3 regions of the Kineosporia sp. NBRC 101677 genome follow, and region 2 is predicted to be linked to each of the others. Evidence: riboswitches for the same ligand, from Rfam matches in the RefSeq annotation. Region 2 holds a riboswitch; each other region holds the start of a gene.
The links. Region 2 has a riboswitch for cobalamin ahead of nrdH (glutaredoxin-like protein NrdH). Riboswitches for the same ligand answer to the same signal wherever they lie in the genome.

Region 1 (10,119 bases), on a different contig from region 2:
CGTACCTGATGCACTTCAGCTACCGCATCGCCAAGGGCCAGATCTCCCCGGCCGAGGTGCCCGCCTACGTGCCGGTGGGTTCGGAGCCGGCGCCCAAGGTGTGCTGGCAGCACCGCACGAAGACCGGCAAGACGGACACCCAGGCCTCGGTCGCGGCGGCCCGCCAGCTGCTCGGCGCGCTCGGCGTGGACTCCGCCCTGGCCACCCCGCCGGCCCTGCGCAGCCGGCACAACACCGGCGACGCGATCGACATGGCCGTGTCCTGGTCCGGCCCGAGCGTGAAGATCAAGAACGCCGAGGGCAAGTCGGTGCGGATCACCTCCGGCCCGCAGGACGGCACCAACGCCCGGCTGATGGCGGTGGGGGCGAGCTACGGCGTGCACCACTTCAGCCCGGCTGCGGTCGACCGGAACCACTGGTCGAGCGACGGCCGCTAGGGCTTCGGGGAGCCAGGCGGCCGGTGCCGGACATCCAGCTGATCAGTCCCGCTCCGGCCAGCCCCACCAGCAGCAGGAACAGGAAGGGCAGGGCCCGGCCGGGGCCCTGCCCGAAGCGGTCGAGCAACTGGCCCACGGCCACGTTCACCACGGTCGCGGCCAGGGCCTGCACCAGGTAGTAGAAGCCGTAGTAGGTGCCCCCGAGGCGCTCGCTGCCGACCTGGGGCAGCAGGGTCATCGAGAACGGGTTGGCCACGGCCGTGCCCACGGTGAACAGGGCCGTGCCGAGCAGCACCGGCAGCACGGCGAGCAGACCGCCGGTGCTCCACCGCCCGGCCGGGGCGTCGGCCAGGGCCGGGCCGGCCAGCGCCAGCGGCCCGAACCCGGCGCCCATCAGGGCCAGACCGGCGGCCATCGAGGCGCCCTCGCTGTAGCGGGCCTTGAACCACGAGGTCAGGGGCACCGAGCCAAAGATGCCGATCAGGGTCGAGGCGATGAACACGGCGCTGACCGCGGCCTCCACCCCGGAGACCCGCTGGGCCTCCACCGGCAGGGCCAGGTAGAGCTGCCCGAAGAGGGCGAAGTAGGCCGAGCCGCCGAGCGCGAAGAGCAGGAACCGGCGGTTGGTCAGGACCTCGTGCCAGCCCTGGAGCAAGCTGGTCTCCAGCCGGGGTACCGGCCGGGCGGGCAGGACCAGCACCTGGCCGAGGGTCAGCACGGCGAACACGGCGCAGGCCACCCCGGCGACCAGGCGGAAGTCCACGGCGATCAGCAGGGCGCCGAGCAGTGGGCCGATCAGGGCACCGGCGTGGCCCACGGTGTTGAGCAGGGCGAAGGCCTCGGCGCGGCGCTCGCCCGCGTCCTGCATCAGGTAGGCGCGCACCGCCGGGCCGAACACCGCCCCGGCCAGACCGGTGAGCATGGCCGCCGCGATCAGCCCGGGCAGCGAGCCGACCAGGGTGAACAGGCCGAAGGCGAGCACCCGCAGGGCACAGCCGAGGATGATCATCGGGCGGGCGCCCAGGCGGTCGGCGGCGGCCCCGGTGAACAGGGTCAGGCCCTGCTGGGCGAGCATGCGCAGGGCCAGGACCAGGCCGATGGTGCCCGCGGCGTAGCCCAGGCCGTTCATGTACCCGGCCAGGAAGGGCAGCACCAGGAAGAAGCCGAGGTTGATGCCGAACATGTTGATCATCAGCAGCCGGCTGGCTGCGGGCAGGCCGCGGTAGGCGCTGAGCACGGACGTTCCTCACGGCCTCCGGACGGGTGGACCAGGTCAGCGTAGGCTCCAGATCCGCACTTGCCACCGACTGTTGCAAAGATCTCGCAGTCCGGCGTCATGCCTCCGAGCTCTATTGCATAGGCTTCGCAACAACGGCCGGTGCACTGCGGGCCGTGAACCGAAGGTGGGTGACATGGCGGGGGAACTCGTCGGCGAGAGGCGGTCCCTGCAGCCCCAGGTCTCCGACCTCGGCCTGTCCGGGCAGCGCCGCCGCGGCTCGGCCTGGCTGATCGGCCTGTCCGGGCTGCTGGTGGTCAGCGTCCTGCTCGGGGTCGGCGTCGGCGCCGTGGCGATCGGCCCGGCCTCGGTGGCCCGGATCATCGGCCACCACCTCTTCGGCCTGCCCGGCACCCCGACCTGGAGCCTGCCGCAGGACGCGATCGTCTGGCAGGTCCGCCTGCCCCGGGTGCTGCTGGGCGTGTGCGTCGGGGCCGGCCTGGCCGTCTGCGGCATGGCCCTGCAGGCGATGGTGCGCAACATGCTGGCCGACCCCTACCTGCTGGGCATCAACTCGGGCGCCTCCAGCGGGGCGGCCGCGGCGATCCTGTTCGGGGTCGGCGTCGGCTTCGGCGAGAACGCGCTGCCCTTCACCGCCTTCCTGGGGGCGTTGGCCGCCTCATTCCTGGTGTTCCTGATCGCCCGCAGCGGCGGGCGGGTGACCTCGGTGCGCCTGCTGCTGGCCGGGGTGGCCGTCGGCTACGCCCTCTACGCCCTGACCAGCTTCCTGATCTTCGCCTCGGACTCGGCCGAGGGCTCCCGCTCGGTGATGTTCTGGCTGCTCGGCTCGCTGGGCCTGGCCCGCTGGGGGGTCTCGCTGGGCATCGTGGTGGCCGTGGTGCTGCTCACCGTGGGCCTGCTCACCCTGTGGGGCCGCCGTCTGGACGCGCTGGCCATCGGCGACGAGACCGCGCACACCCTGGGCATCTCGCCCGACCGGTTCCGCACCCGCCTGCTGGTGCTGGTGTCGCTGTGCATCGGCGTGCTGGTGGCCGCCTCCGGCAGCATCGGCTTCGTCGGCCTGGTGATCCCGCACGTCGCCCGGCGCCTGGTGGGGGCCCCGCACGCGCGCGCCGTACCGGTCGCCGCCCTGCTCGGCGCCATCTTCCTGGTCTGGGCCGACGCCCTGTCCCGCACCCTGCTGCAACCCCAGGAACTGCCGATCGGGATCATCACCTCCCTGGTCGGGGCGCCCTTCCTGCTGGTCCTGATCCGCCGCCTGCACGCCACCAGCGCCTAGAACCTTTGAACACTCAGTCGAGGAGCACGTTCATGCCAGTCATCACCCGCCCCGCCATCGCCGCCACGGCAGCCGGGGCGCTGCTCCTCCTGAGCGCCTGCGGGGGTTCGTCCGAGGCGGACACCAGCGACGTCGCCGCCGGGGGCAGCAGCAACTACCCCGTCACGGTCGAGAACTGCGGCGCCGACGTCACCTTCAGCACCGAGCCGGAGCGGGTGGTGCTGCTGAAGAGCGCCTCGGTGCCCTACCTGCAGGCCCTCGGCGTGCTCGGTGACGTGACCGCCCGGGCCGGGCAGTACCCGGAGGCCTACTACGACGACGCCACCAACGCCGCCCTGGCCAAGATCCCGCTGCTCACCGACAAGACCGACACCAGCGGTCACCTGCAGATCTCCAAGGAGATCGTGATCAGCCAGGAGCCGGACCTGGTGCTGGGCGAGACCGACAACCTGAACCGCGAGACCCTCGACGCGGTCTCGATCCCGCTGATGGAGGAGCCGGGCCTGTGCGGAGAAGGCCTGACCGACCCCGGTTTCGACGACATCTACTCCCAGATGGAGACCTACGGCAAGGTCTTCGACCGTCAGAGCGAGGCCGACCAGGCCGTCGCCGCGTTGAAGGAACGCCTGGCCTCGGTCGAGAAGAGCGCGGCCGGCACCGAACCCCGCACCGCCGCAGTGCTCTACCCGACCGTCGGCGGCGGCGTCACCTACGCCTACGGCACCCGCAGCATGGCCCAGCCGCAGCTCGAGGCCGCCGGTTTCACCAACGTCTTCGGTGACGTGGACGAGCGGGTGTTCGAGGTGACCCTGGAGAAGCTGATCGGGCTGAACCCCGACGTGCTGATCCTGCTGTACTCCGACGGCGACCCCGAGGCGGTCACCAAGTCGATCACCGACCTTCCGGGGGCCGAGAAGCTCACCGCGGTGGCCAACGGCGACGTGATGCCCCAGCTGTTCAACTTCACCGAGCCGCCGAGCCCCCTGGCGATCGACGGTCTCGAGGCGATCATGGAGCGATTCGGCTCCCAGCCGTGATCCAGGCCGAGGGGCTGCGGTTCGCCTACGGCAAGAGCCCGGTGGTCGACGACGTCACCGTCACCGCCCGCACCGGGCGGGTGCTGGGCCTGATCGGGCCCAACGGCAGCGGCAAGACCACGCTGCTGCGGCTGCTGTACGGCTCGCTGCGGCCGGCCTCGGGAACGGTCAGCGTGGACGGCCGGCCGCTGGGGGAGCTGGGCGCCCGCGAGGTGGCCCAGCACCTGGCCGTGGTGGTGCAGGAGAACGGCACCGAGACCACCATGACGGTGGCCGAGATGGTGCTGCTGGGCCGCGGCCCGCACCTGGGCACGTTCGCCCGCACCAGCACCCAGGACGAGGAGATCGCCTGGACCGCCCTGCAACGGGTGGGCGCCCTGCACCTGGCCCCGCGCAGCTTCGCCGGGCTCTCCGGCGGCGAGAAGCAGCGGGTGCTGATCGCCCGTGCGCTCACCCAGCAGGCCAGCCACCTGCTGCTCGACGAGCCGACCAACCACCTGGACATCCGCTACCAGCACGAGATCCTCAGCCTGGTCAGGGATCTGGACACCAGCGTGGTGGTGGTGCTGCACGACCTGAACCTCGCCGCCCGCTACTGCGACGACCTGGTGCTGCTCGAGAACGGCCGGGTGGCCGGGGCCGGGCCCGCCGCCGAGGTGATCGACGCCGGCCTGATCGAGCGGGTCTACGGCATCGGCGTGGAACGGATCGAGCACAAGGGCGGCATCCATCTACTCTTCGAACCGAGGGTTTTCTCCGGAATCTGAGCATGCGAGCCTGGTCCTGTCCGCCAGTCAAGGAAGACGAGGACAGGAGTTCGCATGCCCCAGCCCATCGGTCGCCGCAGCGTCCTAGCCGCCGGCCTGGTTCTGCCCGGTGCCCTGAGCATCACGAACGCCGCCGGCGCCGGAGCCGACGAGAGGCCCACCCGGTTCCGGCTCGAGGCCGAGACCCTCGACGGGGGTGAGCAGGTCACCGCCGTCACCCTGGACACCGACCGGCTCGGCCCGATCACCGCCGAAGGCCTCACCACCAGCACGTTCACCGTGCACGCGAAGGCCACCAGCCCGATCCCGGGCGCCAGTGGGTACGACCTGGACCGGGTGGTCACCCGGGCGCGGCTGGATCACCGCGGCAACATCGTGCTCGAACTGGAGCACGGCGAGGGGAAACCCGGTGCGGCGACGCTCGGCTACGTGGTGACCCGCAGCCGGAACGTGCGACTGAACCTGGAATACACGATCACCCAGAACCAACCCGTGCCCCGGCGGTTCGGCAAGCCCCTGCTGATCGAGCGTTTCGAGCAGGGCAGGCTGGTCAACCCCGAGGTGGACGCGTTCGGTCACCACGAGATCAGCAACGGCCTGAAGTACCGGCTCTACACGCCTTCCGGGCGGGGCAAGCGTCCTCTGGTGGTCTGGCTGCACGGCGGCGGCGAGGGCGCCTCGCTGCCGGACGGCTACTACGACAACGAGACCACGCTGCGCGCGAACCGGGGTGCGCTCGGCTTCGCCACCCGGGAGGGGCAGAAGATCTTCGGCGGCGCGTATGTGGTTGCCCCGCAGAGCACCTCGTACTGGATGGAGGACGGCCCGCGGTTCGCCCCGATGATCAGGAAGGTGATTGAGGACGTGTCGGCGCGGCACCCGATCGATCGCGACCGGGTGCACGTGGTCGGGTGCAGCAACGGCGGCTACATGAGTCTGAAGATGACCACCACCTACCCGGACCTGTTCGCCTCCTCGGTGCCGATCTGCGGCGTGGTGGCCGGTAACCCGCCGCTCATCCCGGACGCCGAGCTCCGGGCCATCCGTACCCCCACCTGGCTCGTCACCTCGCTCGACGACGCCACCGTCGACCCGCAGGCCAACACCGTGCACGCGAGCGAACTGATCCCGCGCTCGCGGGTGACGCTCTACGACGAGGTGGTCTGGAACGGCTACAGGTTCCCCGGCCACTGGTCGTGGATCTACGTGGGCCGCAACGATCCCAGCATCAAGGGCACCCACGTCTGGCAGTGGATGGCCCGGCAACGCACCTGAACCGTATGCCCGGGGCGGGAGTGTCGGGATGAGAAGCTGACCCCGTGATCTCTGTAGCCACTCCCGCCGACCGGACCCCGATCGTCCGCACCCTGGTCGCCGCGTTCTCGTCCGATCCGGTGCTGCGCCACATCTTCCCCGACCAGGAGGAGTACGAGCACGGCGCCGCCGCCTTCTTCGGTCACGTGTTCGACAAGAGGGTCGGCATGGGGGCGATCTGGACCGTCGAGGGCGGTGTCTCGGTGGCGATCTGGGAACCGCCGGGCACGCCCCCGGCCAGCAGCCCTCTGGAACTGCCGGAGCCCGCCGCGTCCCGGCTGCGCGCCTACGACGAGGTCGTGCACGCCGCCTTCCCCGAGTCCTCGTACTGGTATCTCGGGGTTCTCGGCACCCACCCCGACCACACCGGCCAGGGTCTGGGGCGGGCGGTCATGCAGGCCGGGCTGCAGCGCGCGGCCGAGGCCGGGCTGCCCGCCTACCTGGAGACGGCCACCCGCCGTAACGTGGCCCTGTACGAGCGGTCCGGCTGGAAGGTCGTCGCCGAGATCGACGAGCCGGTGCCCACCTGGGTGATGCAGCAGTAGTCCCGCGTGCTAGCCTCCGGCACGAACCGATCGCATCCGGGTGGATGCCAGGGAACTCCGGTGCAATTCCGGGACTGGCGCGCAGCGGTAAGGGCGACGGCGGCACGACTCGCCACTGGGGAGCCTCTCCCTGGGAAGGCCGTGCCACCGGTTGACCCCGAGTCCGAAGACCTGTCGGTTCACGTGTTCGTCGACGGGCTCTCGCGACCAGGGCCCGGGACTGGAGAGGTCATGCGTGGACCCGTCGCCCACCCCTGCCCGGCGCCGCCTGAAGTTCTGGCCCCTGGCCGCCGCGCTGACCGTGGCGTGCCTGGTCAGCGTCGTTATCTCGCTGGCGTTCGGCTCTGAGCACATCCCGCTGGGTGAAGTGGTCTCCGCCGTCACCGACCGTCTCGACGGCAGCGGACCGGGCCGCTGGGACGTCATCGTCTGGGAGCTGCGGCTACCGCGTGCCCTGATGGCGGTGGTCGTCGGTGCCGGACTTGCGGTGGCCGGCGCCGGAATGCAGACACTGGTGCGCAATCCCCTGGCCGACCCGTTCCTGCTGGGCATCAGCTCGGGCGCGTCGGTCGGGGCGACCGCGGCGATCACCACCGGTTCCCTGGCCGGGTTCGGCATCTACGCGGTCTCGGGCGGCGCCCTGCTCGGGGCGATCGGCTCGGCCCTGCTGGTCTACCTGGTGGCGATGACCCAGGGCGGGCTGACCCCGTTGCGGCTGGTGCTGTCCGGAGTCGTTCTCTCGTCCGGACTCTCGTCGATTGCCTCGTTCCTGGTCTTCCTCAGCGACGACCCCCGGGCCGCGGACTCGGTGATGTTCTGGATGCTCGGCAGCGTGGGCGGCGCCACCTGGGAAAAGCTCTGGATCCCGGCACTTCTCGTGGCCGTGCTGGCGCTGGGCATGCTCGCCCTGCACCGCTGGCTGGACGCCCTGGCCGTCGGCTCGGACACGGCCGCAGCCCTGGGAGTGAACGTCGTCGCCCTGCGGACCACCCTGTTCGTCGGCCTGGCGGTGCTGGTCGGGGTGCTGGTGGCGGTGAGTGGGGGGATCGGCTTCGTCGGGCTGATCGTGCCGCATGCGGCCCGGCTGGTGGTCGGCGCTCAGCATCGGGTCCTGCTGCCCGTCGCAGCCCTCGGTGGTGGTGTATTCCTGCTCTGGGTAGACGTTCTCGCCCGACTGGCGGTTCGCCCGCAGGAGATTCCGCTGGGCGTGGTCACCGGGGTGATCGGGGCCCCGTTGTTCCTGCTCCTGATGGGCCGGGGCCAGTACCGGTTCGGCGGCGAACGATGACCGTGGCCCTGCGCGTGAAGGGCGTGTCGGCCCAGCTCGGTGGCCGCGAGATCCTGAGCGACATCGACCTGGACGTTCCGGCCGGGCAACGCCTGGGCATCGTAGGGGTGAACGGCGCGGGAAAATCCACCCTGCTGCGCGTTCTGGCCGGAGTGCTGCGCCCCAGCGCCGGAGAAGTTCAGATTGCAGACGCCTCAGGGCACCTCGAGGACGCCCGTCACCTTGCGTCCCGGGAGCGGGCGCGCCGGCTGGCCTTCGTGCCGCAGGAAGAAGTCGTGGCCGCGGAACTGCTCGTGGGTGAACTGGTGGCCCTCGGGCGAGTGCCCCGGACCCGCCCCTGGTCACGCGGCGGCCAGGACGAAAGAGCCGTGGTCGAGGCGGCTCTGGACGCGGTGGGCCTGGCCGACCGGATCAGTTCGCCGTGCGACCAGCTCTCCGGAGGCGAACGGCGGCGGGCGGTGCTGGCCCGCGGTCTGGCCCAGCAGTGCCCCGTGCTGCTGCTCGACGAGCCCACGAACCAGCTCGACGTCGCCTGGCAGCTCCGGCTTCTCGAGGTGTTCGCCACCCAGTCGCAGACCCTGGTCGCCACCGTTCACGACCTCGACCTGGCGCTGCGCTTCTTCGACACCCTGGCGGTGGTCGGCCGGCCGGAAGGCATCAGCGCCAGACCCGCCCGCATCGTCGCGATCGGTCCACCCGCCGACGTTCTCAGCGCCGCCCACGTCGACGCCCATTTCGGCGTCGGCTCGGTGCAGGTGCCCCATCCCCAGCTCGACCAGCCCCACCTGCTCATCCACCCCCGAGAGGAAACCCGGACCAGATGAACCGCCCCGCCACGAGACTCGCAGTGCTCGCCCTGGGCTGCACCGTCCTGACCGCCTGCAGTTCTTCCGACTCGCCGGAGGCAGCCTCCGGCGCGGGCGCCATCACCGTGGAGAACTGCGGGGAGAAGGTGAGCGTGGACGCGCCGGTCACCGAGCTCTACGCCTACGACGGTGGCATCATCTCGATCGCCCTGGCGGTGGGCGCCCGCGACGAGCTGGTCGCCGTCACCGGCATGGCCCGCGACCAGGACGTGCTCGAGCTGGCCTACCCGGACGCCCGGGTGGACCAGCTCAAGGTGGTCGGCGACGAGTTCCCCACGCTGGAGAACGTGCTCGCGGTCGACCCCGAGATGATGTTCGCCGGCTACGGCTACGGTTTCAGCGAGTCGCGCAACCTCATGCCGGAGATGCTCCACGAACGCGACATCAAGACCTACCTGCTCAGCGAGACCTGCCGGCAGGACGACGGGGCCCGGGGAACGATGGAGGCGTGGACGGCGCTGACCACCGACCTGCGTAACCTGGGCGAACTGACCGGGCACGGCGAGAGCGCCGAGGCGGTGGTGGCCGACATCGAGAAGCGCCGGAGCGCGCTGGAATCCGCTCCGAAGGGCGAGGAGAAGCCGACCGCCTTCCTCTTCGACTCCGGCACCGACGCCATCTTCACCTCCGGCTCGTTCGGGGCGCCGCAGGCCATCTTCGACACCGCCGGGGTCACCAACGCCACCGCCGACGTGGAGGACACCTGGACCGAGGTCGGCTGGGAGCGTCTGTCCGCCTCCGACCCGGACGTGATCTTCTTCGTCGACTACCCGGGCCAGTCGTACGAGGAGAAGGTGGCCGTGCTGAAGGCCAACCCGGCCTCCCGCGACCTGACCGCGGTGAAGGAGGAGCGCTTCGTCAACCTGCCCTACGCCCTGTGGGTCTCCGGGCCGCTGAACATCGACGCGGCGGAGTGGGTGCGGCGCTCGATCGAGCACTTCGGGCTGGCCCCGGAGTCGGGGATCCGCTCCGACCTGGACATCACCAGCCTCCCGGAACTGCCCGGGAACACCTGGGTGGAGTGACCTTCTAGCCGGATTTCGCGGGTTTCGGGCGTTACCTCCGTGAGATGTCTGACATGCCGTCGCCCCCGTGGGTCGATAACGTGCAGGTCAGGTATGTCCAGGAGGATGTCGAGGCAGGCGGAGGAGCGCACCGATGAGGATCGACAGCCAGGTGGAACCCCTGGTCCGTCAGACCCTGGCCGCGGTGGTGGCCCGTAGCCCGGAACGCTCCACCGGTGCCATCCAGGCCCTGGTCGACCAGGGCGACGAGGCCTACGGCGAGGCGGTCGACCTCTGCTTCGCGGTGGGCAACCAGGTTCTCTGCGACCTGCACGAGGGGCCGCC
Region 2 (10,119 bases):
TCCTGCATCTTCACCGACTGCGCCTGCGCGCCGCGGCTGATCTGCCCGATGGCCGTGGAGATCTGCGCGGCGGCCCGGTTGATCTCCTCCACCGCGGAGGACAGTTCCTCGGCCGTGGAGGCCACGTCCTCGGCACTTTTGCCGATGTCGGAACTGCTGCGCAGCTCCTCGGCGACCTCGGACAGCAGTTCGGCCGCCTTCTCGCTCTGCTGCAGCGCCTCTCCCTGCTGCGTGACCGTCTGCAGGGACTCCTCGGCGGCCGCAGACTGCTCCTCGGCGGCGGCGGCGATCTCCTCGGAACTGGCCTGGGCCTGCTGGGCTGCCTTCTGCGACTGCTGCGCAGAACTGGCCACCTCGACCGCGGCCTCCATCATCCCGGACATCACCTGCCGGATGGTCTCCAGAGCCGAGGTGATCTCCTTGCCCTTCTCCACCTCGTTACGCGCCGAAGACGCTGACGCCTGGACACTTTCGGCGATCACGGTGACCGAGGACCGGACCGAGTCGATCAGACCCCGGATCTCGCTGGCGCTGCGCTCGGAGGTCTCGGCCAGAGTGCGGACCTCGTCGGCGACCACCGCGAAACCCTTACCGTGCTGACGGGCCCGGGCGGCCTCGATCGCCGCGTTGAGCGCCAGCAGGTTGGTCTGGTCGGCGATCCGGGCGACCGCCGCGACGATCTCGCCGATCTCCTCGGCCTGCTTCTCCAGCTCGGTGATCATCACGACCGAGGTGTCCTGCCGGGCGGAGGCGTCGCTGACGTTCGACAGCAGCCCGGTGATCCCCCCGATCGTCTCGACCAGCAGCGACTGCAGGTCGCGGGAGGTGGTCTCCAACTGCTCGGTGGTCTGCATCTGCAGCCGGATCTTCTCGGCCACCTGCTGAGTGACGGCGAGGCTCTGGGTGCAGGCGCCCGAGGCCTGCTCGGCGCCCGCAGCGATCTGCTGCATGGCGTCGCGCAGCTGCCGGGACGCCTCGGTCGCCTCGGCGGTCTGGGAGGCGACCTCGGTGGTCGCCGCGGCGATCCGCTCGGCCGCCTGTTGCTGCTTGGCCACCGAGCGGGCGCGCCGCCGGTCGGCCTCGGCGGCACGTGAGGCGCCCTGACCACCGTCGCTGGGGCCACGCTCGGGCGGTGGTGTGCGCCGCGACGACGGGACACCGGCGGACGGGCTCTTGGTGATGGGCATGTGCAATGTCCCTTCCCACGTGAGGGGGGCGGGCCGTCGGATCGTGCGGCTCGAGAAGAGGATTCGGCCCGGTGGCCCGCTCTTCTTGAGGATGGCTTCGCAGCGTCGCCCCAACGAGTAGGCGCAAGGGGGGAACCAGGTCACCATGGGTCACCAAAAACCCCATGCATCACTCCCGTCCGGCCTGCTTCCCAAAGGGCCTGCAGTAGCCGGGCGACACAGAGGAGAGCGCGCCCGCGTCACTTGCCGGGAGGCCGAGCACGAGTAGCGTTCCGTGGACCAGCAGCAGAACCAGGCCAGGTGAGGTGACACCGATTGAGCAGCACCGCCAGTGCATTCCTGGCCGGACTCACCGTGCTCCTGGTGAGCGCCTGCGGCAGCGACGGCGCGGCCTCCGAGGCCGGGGACGTGGCTGCCGGTTTCAGTCAGGCCGTCGGCTCCCAGGACGGCGCTCGAGCCTGCGCCCTGCTGTCCCCGAAGATCGCCACAAGCCTTGCCGAGGAAGCCTCGCAAACGTGCGCAGACGCCGTCCTCAATCAGGATCTGCCCGCACCGTCCGGACTGGAGCGCGTGGAACGCCAGGGGCGCAGCGCGTTCGTCGTCACCGCTACCGACACGATGTTCCTGTCCGAGTTCCCGGACGGCTGGAAGGTGATCGGTGCCGGCTGCACCGAACAGGGCTCGGCTCCCTACGACTGTGCCGTCTCGGGAGGATGAGAGCTCATGCGTCTACTCTTCGCGGCCTACGCCTTGTTCATCGCCGGCGGGCTGGTCTACTTCTTCGTGCTCGCCCTGCTGGCCCGCTGACCCATGCGTAAATTCCTTCACGACAACGCGCTCGGCCTGTTCTTCGGGTTCATCCTGCTGCTTGCCCTGGCCGGGCAGGCGGTGGCCGGACTGGCCGACCACAACGCCGAGCAGGTCAGCAACGGGCTGGCCACCGTGACGATGGGGCGCTACCTGACCTCGTCCTCGTTCGGCACCGACGTGGCCGAGAACTGGCAGAGCGAGTTCCTGCAGTTCCTGCTGTTCATCGTGGCCACCACGTGGCTGCTGCAGCGCGGTTCGCCCGAGTCCAAGCCGCTGGACAAGGCCGGGCGCGAGAGCGACAAGGACCAGAAGGTCGGCGCCTACATCACCCCGAAGTCTCCGCGCCTGGCCCGGGCCGGGGGTTGGGTGAGCGCGCTGTACTCGAACAGCCTGGGGCTGGTGATGGGGCTGATCTTCCTGGCCTGCTGGTTCGTGCAGTCCCTGACCGGTCAGGTGGCCTACAACGAGCAGCAGATCGCCCAGCTCCAGGCGCCGGTGAGCTGGGCCGGCTATCTCGGCTCCCCGGACTTCTGGAGCCGGACCATGCAGAACTGGCAGTCGGAGTTCCTGGCCGTGGGCTCGATGGCCGTGTTCTCCATCTACCTGCGCCAGCGAGGGTCACCGGAGTCCAAGCCGGTCGGATCGAGCCACGACAGCACCGGCGTCGAGGGCTGAACGTCCAGTGCCGTGCGCTGCCGCGCCTCAGCGACACCGTGATTGCCGCCACCTCGCAGAGCACCGCTCAGCACCCGGACGCCCGCGGCGACCGAGGAACGCGCCACACCGCTGATCACGTTCTGTCGCTCGAGACTCTCGCACCGCTGATCCTCACGCTCGCCACCGCCTGCCAACACACCTGATCCGCTCTTCGCGCCCATCTGCTATAGGGCATCGATCAGGACACGCGCACTAGATGTGGTGTTGGCGCACCCGGCCACCTACGGCATATGGTGCGTGATGTTGCTGGTTCGTCCTGCCATCCAGGTGGGCCGTCGTAAGAGGGAACCCGGTGTGACTCCGGGGCTGCCCCGCAGCGGTGAGTGGGAACGACCGCCGTCAACAGCACTGGGTGCGCCTGCGCGTCTGGGAAGCGACGGTTACTAGGTGCTGGGTCTGCGGCCCGGCATGCCCGCGAGTCCGAAGACCTGCCAGCGATGCGCCCGCCCCGATGAGGGTGGGCGCGTCCGTGGTGCCGCGCGGGACGGAACCGGACGGCTCAGCAGACTGCCTCCTTGGGCACCGCTGTGCCGTCTTCCGGCTCTCGCGCACCTGGTTCCAGAAGATCGGGAAAAGAGAGCTATGACGATTACGGTGTACAGCAAGCCGGCCTGCGTGCAGTGCGACGCCACGAAGCGCGCCCTGGACAAGGCGGGCCTCGCCTACGAGGTCATCGACATCACCCAGGACGACACGGCCCGTGAGTACGTGCTGTCGCTGGGCTATCTCCAGGCCCCGGTCGTGGTGGTCGGCGAGGAGCACTGGTCGGGTTACCGCCCCGACCGCATCAAGGCCCTGGCCGCCCAGCCCGCCTGATCCGGTGAGTTCGCTGGTCTACTTCTCCAGCGCCTCGGAGAACACGCATCGTTTCGTTCAGAAACTGAACGTGGAGGCTGAGCGCATCCCGCTGCGCCCCACCGAGCCCATGCTCCACGCCCAGTCCCCCTTCGTGCTGGTGGTTCCCACCTACGGCGGGGGCAACGAGGGCGGGGCGGTGCCGCGGCAGGTGGTCCGGTTCCTCAACGACGAGGGCAACCGGTCGCTGTTGCGCGGGGTGATCGCGGCGGGCAACACGAATTTCGGCAGCGCGTACTGCGTGGCCGGCGACATCATCTCGGCGAAGTGCCAGGTTCCGTACCTGTTCGCCTTCGAGCTCATGGGAACGACTGAGGACGTGCAGCGCGTCCGCGATGGATTGGAACGATTTTGGCAACGACAGCCGGTCTGAAGGACGACCTACAGGTCATCGAGACCGCTCCGGTGAGCCTCGACTACCACGCGCTGAACGCGATGCTGAACCTCTACGGTCCGGACGGGGAGATCCAGTTCGACAAGGACCGTGAGGCGGCGCGGCAGTACTTCCTGCAGCACGTGAACCAGAACACGGTGTTCTTCCACGACCTGGACGAGAAGCTCGACTACCTGGTCGAGAACAAGTACTACGAGCCGGAGGTGCTGGGCCGGTACGACCGGGCCTTCATCAAGCGGCTGTACCAGCACGCGTACGCGCAGAAGTTCCGGTTCCCGACCTTCCTGGGCGCGTTCAAGTACTACACCTCGTACACGCTGAAGACGTTCGACGGCAAGCGGTACCTGGAACGCTTCGAGGACCGGGTCTCGATGGTGGCCCTGGCCCTGGCCGACGGCGACGAGACGTTCGCCCTGCAGCTGGTGGACGAGATCCTCTCGGGCCGCTTCCAGCCGGCCACGCCCACCTTCCTGAACCTGGGCAAGGCCCAGCGCGGCGAGCCGGTCTCGTGCTTCCTGCTGCGCATCGAGGACAACATGGAGTCGATCGCCCGCGGCATCAACTCCGCGCTGCAGCTTTCCAAGCGCGGCGGCGGAGTCGCGCTGCTGCTGAGCAACATCCGTGAGCACGGCGCCCCGATCAAGCACATCGAGAACCAGTCCTCCGGGGTGATCCCGGTGATGAAGCTGCTGGAAGACTCCTTCTCGTACGCCAACCAGCTCGGCGCGCGCCAGGGCGCGGGTGCGGTGTACCTGCACGCCCACCACCCCGACATCATGAGCTTCCTGGACACCAAGCGGGAGAACGCGGACGAGAAGATCCGGATCAAGACGCTCTCGCTGGGCGTGGTGATCCCGGACATCACGTTCGAGCTGGCCAAGAAGAACGAGGACATGTACCTGTTCTCGCCGTACGACGTGGAACGCGTGTACGGCAAGCCGTTCGCCGACGTGAGCATCAGCGAGAACTACCGGGACATGGTCGACAACGGCCAGATCCGCAAGAAGAAGATCAACGCTCGCGACTTCTTCCAGACCCTGGCCGAGCTGCAGTTCGAATCCGGTTACCCCTACATCCTGTTCGAGGACACGGCCAACCGCGCGAACCCGATCGAGGGCCGGATCACGCACTCCAACCTGTGCTCGGAGATCCTGCAGGTCTCCACCCCCTCGACGTTCAACACCGACCTGTCGTACGACCACATCGGCCGCGACATCTCGTGCAACCTGGGCTCGCTCAACATCGCGCACACGATGGACTCCCCCGACTTCGGGCTCACCATCGAGACCGCGATCCGCGCGCTGACCGCGGTGTCCGACCAGACGTCCATCGAATCGGTCCCCTCGGTCAAGCGCGCCAATGCCGGCGGGCACGCGATCGGCCTCGGGCAGATGAACCTGCACGGGTTCCTGGCCCGCGAGCGCATCTTCTACGGCTCGGACGAGGGCCTGGACTTCACGAACATCTACTTCTACACGGTGGCCTACCACGCCATCCGCGCCTCGAACCTGCTGGCGCGAGAGCGTGGTACGAGCTTCGCCGGGTTCGGGAAGTCGAAGTACGCCGACGGTTCGTACTTCGAGAAGTACGTCTCGAAGGCCTGGGTCCCGCGCACGGCCCGCGTCAAGCAGTTGTTCGAGGACGCCTCAATCGCCATCCCCACTCAGCAGGACTGGGCGGTTCTCGCCGAGGCGGTGCGCGAGCACGGCCTGTACAACCAGAACCTGCAGGCGGTTCCGCCGACCGGCTCGATCTCGTACATCAACAACTCCACCTCCTCGATCCACCCGATCGTCTCCAAGATCGAGATCCGCAAGGAGGGCAAGCTCGGACGCGTGTACTACCCGGCGCCGTTCATGACGAACGAGAACCTGGAGTACTACCAGGACGCGTACGAGATCGGCTACGAGAAGATCGTCGACACCTACGCCGAGGCCACCCAGCACGTCGACCAGGGACTGTCGCTGACGCTGTTCTTCAAGGACACCGCCACCACCCGGGACATCAACCGTGCGCAGATCTACGCCTGGCGCAAGGGAATCAAGACGCTGTACTACATCCGCCTGCGCCAGCTCGCCCTCGAGGGAACCGAGGTCGAGGGCTGCGTCTCCTGCATGCTCTGAGAGGTTCGAACACCATGGTCAAGGTCATCGATCGCGTCTCCGCGATCAACTGGAACAAACTGCAGGACGAGAAGGACCTCGAGGTCTGGGACCGGCTCACCGGGAACTTCTGGCTGCCGGAGAAGGTGCCGCTGTCCAACGACATCCAGTCGTGGGCCACCCTCACCGATGTCGAGAAGCAGATGACGACGCGGGTCTTCACCGGTCTGACGCTGCTGGACACGATCCAGGGCACCGTCGGGGCGGTGAGCCTGATCCCGGACTCGCTGACCCCGCACGAGGAGGCCGTCTACACGAACATCGCGTTCATGGAGTCGGTGCACGCCCGCTCGTACTCGAGCATCTTCTCCACATTGATCTCCACCCCGGAGATCGACGACGCCTTCCGCTGGTCGGAGGAGAACCCGAGCCTGCAGCGCAAGGCCGAGATCGTGCTGGAGTACTACAACGGTGACGAGCCGCTCAAGCGCAAGGTCGCCTCGACCATGCTGGAGTCGTTCCTGTTCTACTCCGGCTTCTACGCACCGATGTACTGGTCGAGCCGGGCGAAGCTGACGAACACGGCCGACCTGATCCGCCTGATCATCCGCGACGAGGCGGTGCACGGCTACTACATCGGCTACAAGTACCAGAAGGGCCTGGAGCTGGTCACCGCGGCCGAGCGTCAGGACCTGAAGGACTACACGTTCTCGCTGCTGTTCGAGCTGTACGAGAACGAGGTCGAGTACACCCAGGACCTGTACGACCCGCTCGGCCTGACCGAGGACGTCAAGAAGTTCCTGCGCTACAACGCCAACAAGGCCCTGATGAACCTGGGCTACGAGGCGCTGTTCCCCAAGGACGAGACCGACGTGAACCCGGCGATCCTGAGTGCGCTCTCGCCGAACGCCGACGAGAACCACGACTTCTTCTCGGGTTCCGGCTCCTCGTACGTGATCGGCAAGGCCGTGAACACCGAGGACGAGGACTGGGACTTCTGAGATGAGCGCCGGCACCGAGGTGGGCTCGCGGGTCACCCGCTGGCGTGGCATCGCTCTGCTGATGGGCCCGGCCCTGGTCGCCTCGGCGGCCTACGTCGATCCCGGCAACGTGGCCACCAACACCTCGGCCGGCGCCCAGTTCGGATACCTGCTGGTCTGGGTGATCGTCGGGGCGAACCTGATCGCCGCTCTGCTGCAGTTTCTCTCGGCCAAGCTCGGCATCGTCACCGGGCAGTCGCTCCCGCAGCTCCTGCGCGAGCGGCTGCCCGCCCCGGCCCGGCTGGCCTACTGGGGGCAGGCCGAGCTGGTGGCGATGGCCACCGACCTGGCCGAGATCGTCGGCGGCGCACTGGCCCTGAACCTGCTGTTCGGGATCCCGCTGCTGCCCGGCGCACTGATCACCACGGCCGTCTCGATGATCGTCCTGGCCTTCGGGCGGGCCGGTTTCGGGCGGGTAGTGGTGGTCATGCTCGGTGTGGTGTTCGCCGGGTTCATCGCCGGGCTGCTGTTCGACCTGCCGGCTGCGGGTGACCTGGCCGGCGGGCTGGTACCCCGGCTGCAGGGGCAGGAAAGCCTGCTGCTGGCGGTCGGGATGCTGGGGGCGACGGTCATGCCGCACGCCATCTACGCCCACTCGGCCCTGGCCAGCGAACGACACGGCCGGGTCGAGACCGACCGGTTACCCAGGCTTCTGGTGGCTACTCGCACCGACGTCGGGGTGGCCCTGCTGGCCGCGGGAGCGGTGAACCTGTCCCTGTTGCTGATCGGAGCGGGAGCACTGAACGGCCTGGACGGGGTGAGCTCGATCGAGGGCGTGCACGAGGCCATCGGCGACACCCTGGGCCCGGTGGCGGCCCTGTGCTTCGCCGTGGCTCTGTTGTTCTCCGGACTGGCCTCCACCGCAGTCGGTTCCTACGCCGGCTCGGTGATCATGGGTGGGCTGCTGCACCGGCAGATCCCGGTGCTGGTGCGGCGTCTGATCACCGCGATCCCGGCCCTGACGATCCTGGCTGTGGGCGCCGACCCCACCACCGCCTTGATCTACTCCCAGGTGGTTCTGTCGTTCGGTATCCCCTTCGCCCTGATCCCCCTGCTGATCCTGACCTCTCAGCGATCGGTGATGGGCGAGGCCCGCAACAAACCCGCAACCATCGTTGCCGCGGGGGCAGCGTGCGTCCTCATCGTCGTCCTCAATCTGGTTCTGCTGGGCCTGACCTTCACCGGCTGATCCACTGAGAACCGGAAGGATCCCGCCGAAGCAGGCCGAGAACAGCTATCTGCGGCCGGTCTTCGCTCAGGCGCCGAAGGAGTCCGAGAGACACGCCGCCACCCCTGGTTCCTGGGTGGCTCTGGCGGGCCTGGGACTCTATGCCCTGGCGCCTCTGGCCCTGGCGACCGGTGCTCCCACGCTCGTCGTCGTGGCCACCTACTTCGTGGTCGGCGTCGGTATCGAACTGTTCAACGTACCCCGGTTCACCGCGACCCAGCGCGAGGTTCCGCCGGAGCGGCTCTCCCGCCTCTCGTCCTTGGACTTCCTGGTCTCCTACGGCCTGGCCCCGCTGGGGCTGGCGCTGATCACGCCGGCGATCGACTCCTTCGGGCTGCGTCCGGTGCTGTTCGGCGCGGCCGTGGTCTGCGTGGCTGAGCCACTGGCGGCTGCCTGCATTCCCTCCAGCCGGCGCTTCTCCAGGTAGAGCCTTCGATCTACGCGTCTACACGAGTGCGGGAGCCAGACGGCGCCACTGCTCGCGCGGATCGGCCACGCCCTCGGCGGTCAGCACCTGAATGGTCACGTGATCGGCTCCTGCAGCGCGGTGTTCGGCGATCCGGGCCTGGATCGCGCCCTCGTCGCCCCAGGCGATCATTGCATCGAACACCCGGTCGCTGATCGTGTCTATGTCTTCCTGGGAGAAGCCCAGGCGCAGGAGGTTGTTGGTGTAGTTGGGCAGCCCGAAGTAGCCCTTGAGCCAGCCGGTCCCGATCTGGCGGGCCTCCGGCCGCGAACCGGCCAGAACGACCGTCTGCTCGGGCAGTACCAGCGGCCCCTCGCCCAGCGCCTCACGGGCGATCCGGGTGTGCTCGGGCGTCACCAGATAGGGGTGCACCCCTGCGGTACGGCGGCGAGCCAGCTCCAGCATCTTCGGGCCCAGCGCCGCCAGGACCCTGGATTCGGCCGGAACCGTCGGTTGCGCCTGGTCGAGGCCGTCCAGGAACGACGCGGTGGCGGCCAGCGGCTTCTGGTAGCGGCCGGCCTCGGCCTTGTCCACGATCGGGGCATGACTGACGCCGATGCCCATCAGGAATCGCTGCCCATAGGTCTGCGTCAGTTCCGCGTGAGCGGCGGCCGCTGCCTGGGGCTCGTGCATCCAGAGGTTGAGAATGCCGGTGGCGACCACGATCTCGTTGGTCGCGGCCAGAAGGTTGCGCACGGCGTCGAAGACCGGGCCGCCGGTGTCCGGGATCCACAGGGCGCTGTAGCCCAGGCTCTCCAGCTCTGCCGCAGCCTGAGCCACCTCCTGCGGGTCGCCGTAGCGCAGCCATCCGTCCCACACACCGACACCTGAGAGCTTCAAACCGGCAACCCCTTCTCAGCTTCGAGCACCTGCGGCGGCGCCCCTGTAGCCAACCTCAGTCTTCGACCGCAGTCAACGAGGACGTGGTCCCGCGTCCGAAATGCGCCCATCCGCCGACTCGGTGAAGATCATGCACATGAGTGAGACGGATGTGGTGCTTCGGGCCCGGCGTAGGCAGAACCGATGGCTGGGCATCCTTGCGCTCGTCTCCATCGTCCTGACCCCGCTCCTGTACGGCGTGCTGTTCGTCCTGTCCGACGGCGACTCACCGCTGTTCTGGGTCGTCCTGACCCTCGCCGTGACCGCGGCCGCACTGATCCCACTGGGCCTGGTCGTCTGGCTGCGGCGAAGGGGCACCGCCTGGGCGCAGCCATCCCTGTTGCTGGGAGTCGACAAGAACCGGCGAAAGGCCGTCGTGAAGGCGGTCAGGGCGGGGCAACCCGTCGAGGAGCGGGACCATGAGGTCGCCGTCAACACCGC
Region 3 (10,119 bases), on a different contig from region 2:
CGACGACCTGACCATCAAGATCCTCGAGCTGCGGGAGATCACCGACTGGGAGAAACCGGTCTACGTCAAGGTCGGCGCCAGTCGCACCTACTACGACGTGAAGCTGGCGGTGCACGCGGGCGCCGACGTGGTGGTGGTGGACGGCATGCAGGGTGGCACCGCCGCCACGCAGGACGTGTTCATCGAGCACGTGGGCATCCCCACGTTGGCCGCCGTTCCGCAGGCGGTGCAGGCGCTGCAGGAGCTGGGGGTGCACCGCAGAGCTGATGGGGTGCAGCTGATCGTCTCGGGCGGCATCCGCACCGGCGCCGACGTGGCCAAGGCCCTGGCGCTGGGGGCCGACGCGGTGGCGATCGGCACGGCCGCGCTGGTGGCCCTGGGCGACAACCACCCGCGCTGGGCCGCCGAGTACGAGAAGCTCGGCAGTGCGGCCGGTTTCTACGACGACTACCAGGACGGGCGCGACCCGGCCGGGATCAGCACGCAGGACCCGCAGCTGGAGCAGCGGCTCGACCCGGTGGAGGGCGGCCGGCGGCTGGCCAACTACCTGCGGGTGCTGACCCTGGAGGCGCAGACCATCGCCCGGGCCTGCGGCAAGGCGCACGTGCGGCACCTGGAACCCGAAGACCTGGTGGCGGTCACCATCGAGGCCGCGGCGATGGCGCGGGTTCCGCTGGCCGGTACGGAATGGATCCCGGGGCGCGCGTTCTGAGCGTTTTGGTCCGGGCCGGCGCTGGTGGTGGCGCCCTGAGGGTGGGCGGGCAGGCGTCGTGGGAGGGTGGCTGTCGTGTCTGATGTACCGCTGACCCGCGCCGGGCTGCCCTCTGCTGAGCCGGCGCCTGCTGCGCTGATCCGTAACGAGTCCGGGATCGCCCGTGACCGGGATCCTTCGGAGCCGCCGGAGGAGCTGGAGCTGGAGGCCGCGATCGCCCGCAACGTGCGCCGGTTGCGGCAGCAGATGGGGCTGACGGTGGCCGACATGGCGGTGCGGGTGGGCATCTCGAAGGCGATGATGTCGAAGATCGAGAACGCCCAGACCTCGTGCAGCCTGAGCACCCTGGCCATGCTGGCCCGGGGGCTGGACGTGCCGGTGACCTCGCTGCTGCGCGGGGCCGAGACCGAGCGCCCGGCCTCGTACGTGCAGGCCGGGCAAGGAACCCCGATCGTGCGGCACGGCTCACGGGCCGGGCACGAGTACCACCAGCTGGGGGCGCTGCGGGGCGAGCACAAGCGGCTGGAGTGTCTGCACGTGACGCTGACCAGCAAGAGCCAGGAGTACCCGCTGTTCCAGCACCCGGGCACCGAGTTCCTGTACATGCTCGAGGGCGAGATGGACTACGCGCACAGCCGGGCGGTCTACCGGCTGCGCCCGGGCGACTCGCTGGTCATCGACGGTGAGGGGGCGCACGGGCCGGTCGATCTGGTCGAGGTGCCGATCCGGTTCCTGTCGGTCATCGCGTTTCCCGACGCCTCGGTCTGACCCTCGCCTGCTCGCCGGTGCGGCGGTGCGGGATTGGGGTGGCTGGGCTGCGGTCGGTTGGGCACCGCGGTCGACTTGTCGGTCTTCGGTACGGTTGCCCGCATGTCCGCCCCCACCGGCCCGCGTCCGCTGGAGTACGAGCGTGTGGCCGGGGAACTGCGCCGGATGATCGTGGACGGGCACCTGCGGCCCGGCGACCGGCTGCCCGCCGAGGGGGAGCTGACTGCACGGATGGGGGTCAGCCGGGGAACTCTGCGCGAGGCCCTGCGGGTGCTCTCCGCCCAGAAGCTGCTGACCTCGGCGCGGGGCGTGAACGGCGGCACCTTCGTGGCCGAACCCTCGCCCGACGACGTGGTCGGCCACCTGGAGACCTCGCTGACCCTGCTCTCACGGGGCCGGGTCAGCGCCGGGCACCTGCTGGAGATGCGCTCGCAGCTGGAGGTTCCCGCGGCCGAACTGGCCGCGCGGCGGCGCACCGAGGACGACCTGCAGCAGTTGCAGCTCAGCGTCACCGGCCTGGCCGAGGCGAAGGACCCGCAGCGCCTGCACATGAACAGCAGCTTCCACCTGTTGCTGCTGCGGGCCTCGGGCAATCCGCTGCTGGAGATGATGGCCCGGCCGGTCTTCACCGTGCTGCGTGAGCGTTTCCACCGCGACGAGCCGGGCCCGGACTTCTGGGGCCGGGTGGCCTGCGAGCACGAGGAGATCCTGCAGCAGGTGCGCGAGGGCAACAGCCGGGGTGCCCGCCGGGCGATGCGTTCGCACCTGAGCGGACTGCGCGAGACGTACATCCGGATCGACGTGACCGGCTGGGTGACTGACGGGTGCTGAGTCGCCGGTCGAGGCCGGGCCAGTATTGTTGAGAAAGCAACCAAACGCCCGCCGGTGACCTGGGGGGCCGTCGGTGGCCACCGGCGTCCTCAAGGTCGTTGTCCGGCCCGTTCTCGAACAGGGAGTCCTGGAGTGACCGACTTTTCCCCCGTCCACGCCGAGCTCGTCGACCGCGTGCCGCTGGGACCGGACTCGCGGATCGAGGAGGAGGTGGTCAACTACGACCACGACGGCGCGCCGCTCGAGGGGTTCCTCGTGCACGACGCCGCCGTCCCCGGCCCGAAGCCCACGATCGTCCTCGTGCACGACTGGCACGGCCTCGGCGACTACCCCAAGGCCCGCGCCCACATGCTGGCCCGGCTCGGCTACCTGGTGTTCTGCGCCGACGTGTACGGCAAGGGCCGCCGGTTCGAGAAGCAGGAGGACTGCGAGGCCGAGGCGGGCAAGTACTACGGGGACCTGCCGCTGCTGCGCGCCCGGGTGGGTGCGGCGTACGACTGGGTGGTGCTGGACCCCCGCACCGACAACGCCCGTATCGCGGTGATCGGTTACTGCTTCGGGGGTAGCGCTGCTCTGGAGTTCGCCCGTACGGGAGCCCCGCTCGCGGCCACGGTCTCGTTCCACGGTGGGCTCATCTCGCACGAGCCGGCCGACGTCGACAAGATCACCGGCCCGTTGCTGATCCTGACCGGCGGTGCTGACCCGGTGGTGCCCGACGAGGCGGTGGTGAAGTTCCAGGAGGAGATGCGTACCCGCGAGGACCTGGACTGGACCATCACCACGTATGCCGGTGCGCCGCACGCCTTCACGCTGCCGGGGCTGCCGGTGTACCGGGAGAAGGCGGACCGGCGTAGCTGGCGGGCGATGCTCGACCTGTTCGGTGAGACGCTTGGCGGGTGATCTCAGCCCGCTTCCACGAGCTCGACGGCCGTAGCGCCTACCAGGTGCTGGGTGTGTTCGAGACGGCTGGGCGGGAGGAGGTCAACAAGGCCTACCGCCGGCGCATGCGCGAACTGCACCCGGACCTGGGCGGTGGCCAGGGCGACCCGCAGGAGGCGCAGCACGTCTCCATCGCCCATCGCTGGCTCACCCGCCATCGCAGCGAGTACGAGCGGTTCGTGTTCGACCGGCGCCGGGACGATCCGCAGTGGGGTCGGGTCCTGGCGCCGGTCGTGCCCGATTCTCCGCCCCGTACTTCTCCGGGGACGGGGTCGTTCCGGACGGTTGCCCAGGAACGGATGGCCGAGCGGGCGGCGGAGTGGGCTGAACGGCAGCAGCGGGACGGCCGGGGTAGCCGGGCTGGTTGGCAGGCGCCGCGGGTTGCGGCTCCGTGGGGTGAAACCGCCGAACCTACAGACGATCGGCGCGGCGACAGTGCGCGTTGGGCTGGGGGTCAGGCGCGTCAGCAGTGGGAACGTGACGGTGAGGGGCGTCGCGAGTGGGCGTCGGGGCCGCCTACTGCGGAACAGACTCTCCTGGAGGTCAGCCGAGCTGAGGTAGCGAGGCGGCGGGAACAGCGATTGCAGGCGGATGCCGCGCGGCGGGCTGCTTCGGCGGCCGGATCGGCGGGCTCGGAGGAGGCCTTTTCGCCTCCTGGGGCCGCGTCTGGATCGGCTGCTGCGCCTTCGGCGTCTGCATCTGCGGGCGATGAGGATGGGGCGTCTTCGGCGGGCGGCGCTCGGGCGACCTTTGCTTCGGGTGGCGTTGCGGGGGCGTCTGCGCCGGATAGCGCGGCTAGAGCTTCTGCGCCGGATAGCGCGGCGGGGGCCTTTTCGCCGGATAGCGCAGCAGGGGGCTTTCCGGCGGACGGCCCCTCGGGGGCTTTTTCGCGGGACGATGCGGCGGGCGCTTCGGCACGGGACGGCGCGGTGAGGGATTCTGCACCGGTCCGCGCGGCGGGGGCCTTTGCGTCGGGCAGCGCCGCGGGGGGCTTTGCAGCGGACACGTCTGGCCCGCCTGGTGCCTCGGCCGCGGCTGGCTCACCGCCTAATCCGGGCCCGGCTGCAGCTCCATTCCGGCCTATCTTCTCTTCCGCTGGCGCTGGGGGTCGGCCGAGTTCACGTCGGCGTCGGCGTATCCGCCTTCCCCGGCTGGGTCTTCCTCCCTTGCCGCGTCTCGGACTTCCCTCCGCACCCAGGCTGGGGCTGCCTACTCTGCCGCGTGTAGGTGTGCCGCGTCTCGGGGTTCGTGTGTTCCCGCAGCGGAGGCGCCGTGCCGGGATACGGGTGGAGTCTCTGGTGCTCGCCGTGCTCGTTCTGGTTCTCGGGCTGCTGGTGGCTGTGCGCATCCCGTTCTGATGCTTCGCTCTTCAGCGCTGGCGGGTCAGCGTTCGGGGCGGTCGGAACTGGTGAGGACGGCCAGGATCACGAGTACGCCGGCCGGGCCGATGACCAGCCAGGGGGCGCTGGAGAGGTATCCGACGCCGGCGGCGAGCATGGCGCCCAGTTCGGGGCGGTCGGGGTCGGCGCCGAGTCCCAGGAAGCTCAGGCCCGCGATGCCCAGGGCGGCCGCGGGCAGGCGGACCAGGGCGTGGCGCAGCAGGGGAGAAAGTACGGCGGGCAGGATGTGCACTCGCAGGAGACGCCATGGGGTGGCGCCGGCGAGGACGGCGGCGCTGATGTAACCCGCGGAGCGGGTTTCTGCGGTCAGGGTTCGGGCGTGCACGGCCAGGGGAACCCATGCGACCAGGAGCACCGCCAGGCACGCCCCGGCCAGGCCAGGACCCAGAGCGGCGGCCACCAGCAGACCGGCCAGGTTCGCGGGCACCGTGGCCAGTACGTCCAAGGCGCCCGGGGCAGAACCCGAGCGGGTCAGGCCCCCCACCGTTCCAACCAGCGCACCGATGAGCAGGGCCAGGGCGGAGATCCCGGCGGCCAGCGAGACGGTCAGCAGGGTGCCCTCGGCCAGCCGTCCCCACTGGTCGTGCCCCACGGCGTCGGCGCCGAAGGGGTGCGCCAGACTGGGAGAGGCCAGGCGCAACGACAGATCGGTCACGGTGCCGTCGCGGAAGAGGCCGCCCGCGATGGTGAGAACCAACAGAGTGAGCAGTGCGACGGCTGCCCAGCGCCGACGTCCATAGTTCCCTGACCCCAACTGGGCGGCTACCCCGATGGTGCGCTCCGCCTCGGGCACGGCGAGTGCCCGGTGCACTGCCGCAGCTACCGCCGCAGCGGCCAGCCCGACCATCACGAAACTGGCGAGCACTGCCTGAACGACGGGCAGGTCTTCGGCGAGGACGGCGTCGAGGGCGAGCGTGCCCGCGCCGGGGATGGAGAACACCTTCTCCACCGCGACCGACGAGCCCACGATCGACATGCCGACCACCACGATCTGCGGCGCTCCCATCGCGACCAGACGCCGCACCACAGCCCGCCGTAGGGGACGCCGGTCCAGCCCGCTCGCCCGCCAGCTGCGCACCCAGGGGTCAGACAGGGTCTGCTCTGCCGTGGCCGTGAGCATCCTGGCCAGCAGCCCGCCGGCGGGCAGTCCCAGAGCCAGACCCGGGAGAACCGCGCTCGCCGGGCCGTTCCAGCCGAAGACGGGCAGCACGTTCCAGGTGACGGCGAAAAGCAGGACCCCGCTGACGGCGAGCACTACTTCCGGCAGGGCTGCGAGTGCTGCCGGGACCGGGCCTGTGAGCAGCCGGGCTGTTCTGGACGGTCGTTGTTCCAGGGCAGGGGTCAGCAGAAGACCGGCGACCAGTACGGCGATCACCAAGGCAGTTCCGGCCAGCGTCAGGGAGGTGCTCAGCGCTGGGCGCACCAGGTCGTCGACGGGCTGACTGCTGACCCAGCTGGTGCCGAAGTCTCCCCGCAGGGCGTTGAGCAGCCAATTCAGGACACCGGAGAACGGGTTGGACGGCAGGTCAAGTTGCCGGCGCAGCGCCTCGACGGCCTGCGGGTCGTCGCCTCGGGCGGTGTAGCGCACCCGCAGCACGGTCTGGGCCGGGTCTTCGCCGCGCAGCCAGGGAAGTGCCGCGACGACGAGCAGAAGCAGCAGGAACGCCCCGACCGTACCGGGGGCCGCGCGGACGAATCGGCCCCCGGTACGCAGGTGACTGCCCAGGTTGCTGCCCAGGTTCGCGGTCAGTCGTCCAGCTCGGTCGCGGCGGTGATCACGGCGCGCTCCCACGGGTCGGCGGCCAGGCCGGTGAGGCCGTCGGCGACACCGAACTGGGTGCGGTCGTGGATCAGCGGGATGACGGCGACCTGGGAGAGCACCGTGTGCTCGGCGGCCACGGCGGCCTGGTTGCGGGTCTCGACGTCGGCCTGCCCGGCGGCCTCGGCGAGATCCTGGTCCAGGTCCTGGTCGCAGTACCGGCTGAGGTTGTAGCCGCCTTCACAGCCGAAGTCGGCCTGCAGGTAGCTGATCGGGTCGGCGGTGTCCTGGCCGTAGGAGCGGCTCATGATCACCGCGTCGTAGGTGCCCTTGAGGTAGTCGGACTCCATCTGGTTGTACTCCTGCACCACCGTCTTGACGTCGAAGCCGGCCTTGCGCCACTGGTCGGCCACGACGGTGGCGATCTCGGCCAGCTCCGGCCGGTCGGCGAAGGTGGCCAGGGTGATCTGCTTCGGGGTCTGGCTCGCGCCCCACGGCTCGGCCTGCGGGTAGGTGGGGGCCGGGCGGTTCTGCGCCCAGGTGGAAACCGTGGAGAACAGGCCCTGGGCCGGGTCGGCGGCCCCGGCGTAGATGGTGCCGGCCAGGTCGAGGCCCTCGATCGCCTCGCGGGCCAGTTCGCGCTTGCCGGGGTCGGAGAACACCGGGGAGCTCTGGATCAGGTGCACCGAGACGGTGCGGGGCAGCGGCACGGCCAGCACGTTCTCGGCCCCGACCGGCTCGAGCTGGTCGGCGGGCAGGGCCTGGGCCAGGTCGGTCTGCCCGGCCCGCAGCGCCGAGGCCCGTTGGTCGCCGTCGGCCACGAAGCTCAGTTCGATCCCGGCCAGCGCCGGCTCGCCGCCCCAGTAGGCCGGGTTCGCGCTCAGGTCGGCCGAGGTGGTGCCGTTCAGGGCGGTCATCGTGTACGGGCCGGTGCCCGTGCCGACCACCGAGGGCGAGGCCGGGTCGGCGTAGGCCTTCTCGGCCAGGATGGCCAGCTCGGGGGAGGTGAGGCGCTGGACGAGCACCGGGTCGGGGGTCTTGGTGACGATCCTCACCGCGTTCTCGCCGACGGCGCTCACGGTCAGCTCGGTGCCGGACAGGGCGCGGGGGGCGGGCTCGGCCTCGGCGGCGTTGGTCAGGGACGCAGCGACGGCCTCGGCGTTCATCGCGGTTCCGTCCTGGAACTTCACTCCGTCCCGCAGGGTGAGTTCCCAGGTGGCGGGGTCGGTCTGCTCCCAGCCGGTGGCCAGTGAGGCGGCCGGCGCACCGGAGGCGTCGAGCTTGACCAGCGTCTCCGTGGCGCCCACGCCGTAGCTGGTCACCGCGTCGTCGCTGTAGGGGCTGAGCGCGGCGACCGGAGTGAAGGCGTACGCGTAGCGCAGCGTCTTGCGTTCTCCCGAGCCGCTTGCGGCCTGGTCGTCGGAGCCACCGCCGCAGGCGGCCAGTGAAAGGACGATTGTCGCCCCGATCAGCGTCGTGATCGTCTTGGCAGAACGTGCAGGGTCCATGGAACGGACCGCCTCCAGCACCTCGTGGTTGCGAAACAGTGCCGTGGCCGGTCTCCTGGCTCTCGGGTCGAACGCTGCCGGTGCACCTTCCCAGGCCTGCGCGCCACCTCGACGAGCTCGTCGGGGCGTCGTGCCGGGCCCAGTGGCGCCCGATTCGGACTACGCGAACCGGCACCTTCCCGATCACAGTGGCGAGGGCCGCTCCGGTCCTGCACCGGAATTCCCGAGCACCACGGCCTCGTCAACCTAGATCACCGGTGGCGGTGGCGGCAAGGCGGGCCGAAATGCATGAATGCCTGTTCATCTCATCAGGTTTCGCCTCCGTCGGGGGTGGGCGGGCTGCGACGGCCGAGGGCCGGGCCGGGGTTCAGAGGTCGCCGAGGGCGGTGACCGGGTTCTCCACGCAGTCGGCGACGAACCGCAGCAGCCCACCCGCGGTGGCCCCGTCGCAGACCCGGTGGTCGAAGCTCAGCGTCAGCTGGGTGACCTTCCGCACGGCCAGTTGCCCCTCGAGCACCCACGGCCGGTCGACGATGCGCCCGATGCCCAGGATGGCGGCCTCGGGATGGTTGATGATCGCCGCGGCCCCGTCGGTGCCGAACACCCCGTAGTTGTTGACCGTGAACGTGCCGCCGGTCAGATCGGCCGGAGTGATCCGGCCGTCGCGGGCGGCCGCGGTCTTCTGCTGCAGGGCGGCGGCCAGCTCCCGAGTGGTGAGCCGGTCGGCGTGACGCACGACCGGCACCACCAGCCCCCGGTCGGTCTGGGCGGCGAAGCCCAGGTGGACGGCGTGATGACGGTGGATCTCGCCGTCCTCGACGGTGGCGTTGAGCTCGGGGAAGCGGCGCAGGCCGGCCACCACGAACCGGGCCAGCAGGGCGACGAGGCTGACCGGCTGGGCCGGGGACGCCCAGTGGGCCGGCGCCCCGCCTGACCGCTGGCTGCTGCCGGCGGCGTTGTGGGCGGAGCTGTTCAGGGCGCTGCGAGCGGCCAGGAACGGTGTGGCGTCGGCGTCGACCCAGATGGTGGCTTCGGGGATCTCACGGCGGGAACGGGAGAACTTCTCCGCAGCGAAACGACGGACGCCGGTGAGGGGCAGGCGGTCAAACCCGAGGACGTCGTCGGCCGGGTCTGCGGGCCCGCTCCTCAGTGCGCGCTGCGAGTCAGCAGCGGGCCGTGAGTGGGTGGTGGCCTGCGAGTCGGTAACGGGTCCAGCGTCGACAGTGGCTCGTGCGTCGGCAGTGGGGCGTGAATGTGCCGCGGACCGTGAATGTGCAGCAGGCTCGGCATATTCGGCGGGTGCACCCACGCCGCTGCGAACCCCCTGCTCGGAGAGGTCAGCGGACCGGCTGGTTGCCCGGGCGTCCGCACCACGTTCCTCGAGGGCACGACGGATGTCGGCGCGCATGATCAGGCCGTCCGGTCCGCTGCCGGTGACCAGTCGCAGGTCGAGCTGGGCCTCGCGAGCGATCCGGCGGGCCAGGGGCGAGATGACGCGCACAACAGTGCTGTTCGCATGTCCCGGCGCCGGCTCAGGTCGTGGCTCCTGCCCCGGCTCCAGTCGTCGCTCAGGCTTTCGCCCAGGCCGTTGCTCCGTGCCCGGCTGGTTGCCCGGTTCATTCAGGGTGGGCTCGAGCCGTCCGTCGAGGTCTGGTGTTCTCGTTCCGGGCGCGGCCCAGCCGGTCCGGATCGGCCTGCGGCGCCGGGTTCGGGCGGTAGCCGGCGTGCCGTAACCGATCAGCACGTTGCCGCTCGCCTCACCGGCGCCGGTGCCTCCGCCGACGCTTTCGCCGGTGCCTTCGCCAGGGTCTGTGCCGGTGCTTGTGGGCTGGGGCGGGGCGATCTCGATGCCGGGTTCGCGTAGTCCGCCCATCGAGCCGATCTCGGCTTCGCCGATCCTGTCGGCGTTGTCAGCCTCCCCGATCCTGTTGACCCCGGCGGCCTGGCCAGCCCTGTTGGCCTGCTCGGTCCCGGTGATCCCGCTGGCCCAGCCGATACTGCTGCCCTCGACAACGGTGCCGCCGCTGCTGCCGCTGCTGCCGTGGTCCCGGTGGTGAGCACCGCTGTCACCACCAGCCTCGGTGCCGGCTCTCCCCAGCGCCTCGTCGGCTCCCTTCTCGGCCACGCTGATGAGTGGTGCGCCGACGGGCAGCATCACCCCGGGTTCGGCGTGCAGCACCGTGACGGTGCCGGCGAACGGGA

Region 1: another riboswitch for cobalamin. It lies ahead of QSK18_RS10330 (FecCD family ABC transporter permease); the one in region 2 lies ahead of nrdH (glutaredoxin-like protein NrdH).
Region 3: another riboswitch for cobalamin. It lies ahead of QSK18_RS17445 (ABC transporter substrate-binding protein); the one in region 2 lies ahead of nrdH (glutaredoxin-like protein NrdH).

What each region holds. Positions count from the first base shown of each region.
Region 1 covers NZ_BSTA01000003.1:161,447-171,565, reverse strand. Annotated here, with positions in the region: gene QSK18_RS10365 (hypothetical protein) at 1-437, shown strand, start outside; gene QSK18_RS10360 (MFS transporter) at 388-1,674, opposite strand; gene QSK18_RS10355 (FecCD family ABC transporter permease) at 1,850-2,953, shown strand; gene QSK18_RS10350 (ABC transporter substrate-binding protein) at 2,986-3,990, shown strand; gene QSK18_RS10345 (ABC transporter ATP-binding protein) at 3,987-4,757, shown strand; gene QSK18_RS10340 (prolyl oligopeptidase family serine peptidase) at 4,812-6,032, shown strand; gene QSK18_RS10335 (GNAT family N-acetyltransferase) at 6,077-6,616, shown strand; cobalamin riboswitch at 6,627-6,809, shown strand; gene QSK18_RS10330 (FecCD family ABC transporter permease) at 6,852-7,904, shown strand; gene QSK18_RS10325 (ABC transporter ATP-binding protein) at 7,901-8,728, shown strand; gene QSK18_RS10320 (ABC transporter substrate-binding protein) at 8,725-9,795, shown strand; gene QSK18_RS10315 (hypothetical protein) at 9,929-10,119, shown strand, end outside.
Region 2 covers NZ_BSTA01000006.1:526,056-536,174, forward strand. Annotated here, with positions in the region: gene QSK18_RS20470 (methyl-accepting chemotaxis protein) at 1-1,187, opposite strand, end outside; gene QSK18_RS20475 (hypothetical protein) at 1,503-1,904, shown strand; gene QSK18_RS20480 (DUF6766 family protein) at 1,998-2,672, shown strand; cobalamin riboswitch at 2,945-3,164, shown strand; gene nrdH (glutaredoxin-like protein NrdH) at 3,297-3,530, shown strand; gene nrdI (class Ib ribonucleoside-diphosphate reductase assembly flavoprotein NrdI) at 3,535-3,942, shown strand; gene nrdE (class 1b ribonucleoside-diphosphate reductase subunit alpha) at 3,921-6,086, shown strand; gene nrdF (class 1b ribonucleoside-diphosphate reductase subunit beta) at 6,101-7,066, shown strand; gene QSK18_RS20505 (Nramp family divalent metal transporter) at 7,068-8,294, shown strand; partial or broken gene QSK18_RS20510 (MFS transporter) at 8,407-8,760, shown strand; gene QSK18_RS20515 (LLM class F420-dependent oxidoreductase) at 8,779-9,639, opposite strand; gene QSK18_RS20520 (hypothetical protein) at 9,776-10,119, shown strand, end outside.
Region 3 covers NZ_BSTA01000005.1:312,875-322,993, reverse strand. Annotated here, with positions in the region: gene QSK18_RS17475 (FMN-binding glutamate synthase family protein) at 1-712, shown strand, start outside; gene QSK18_RS17470 (helix-turn-helix domain-containing protein) at 788-1,480, shown strand; gene QSK18_RS17465 (FadR/GntR family transcriptional regulator) at 1,583-2,311, shown strand; gene QSK18_RS17460 (dienelactone hydrolase family protein) at 2,444-3,211, shown strand; gene QSK18_RS35975 (DnaJ domain-containing protein) at 3,208-4,608, shown strand; gene QSK18_RS17450 (ABC transporter permease subunit) at 4,634-6,442, opposite strand; gene QSK18_RS17445 (ABC transporter substrate-binding protein) at 6,397-7,917, opposite strand; cobalamin riboswitch at 7,946-8,167, opposite strand; gene QSK18_RS17440 (dihydrolipoamide acetyltransferase family protein) at 8,285-10,119, opposite strand, start outside.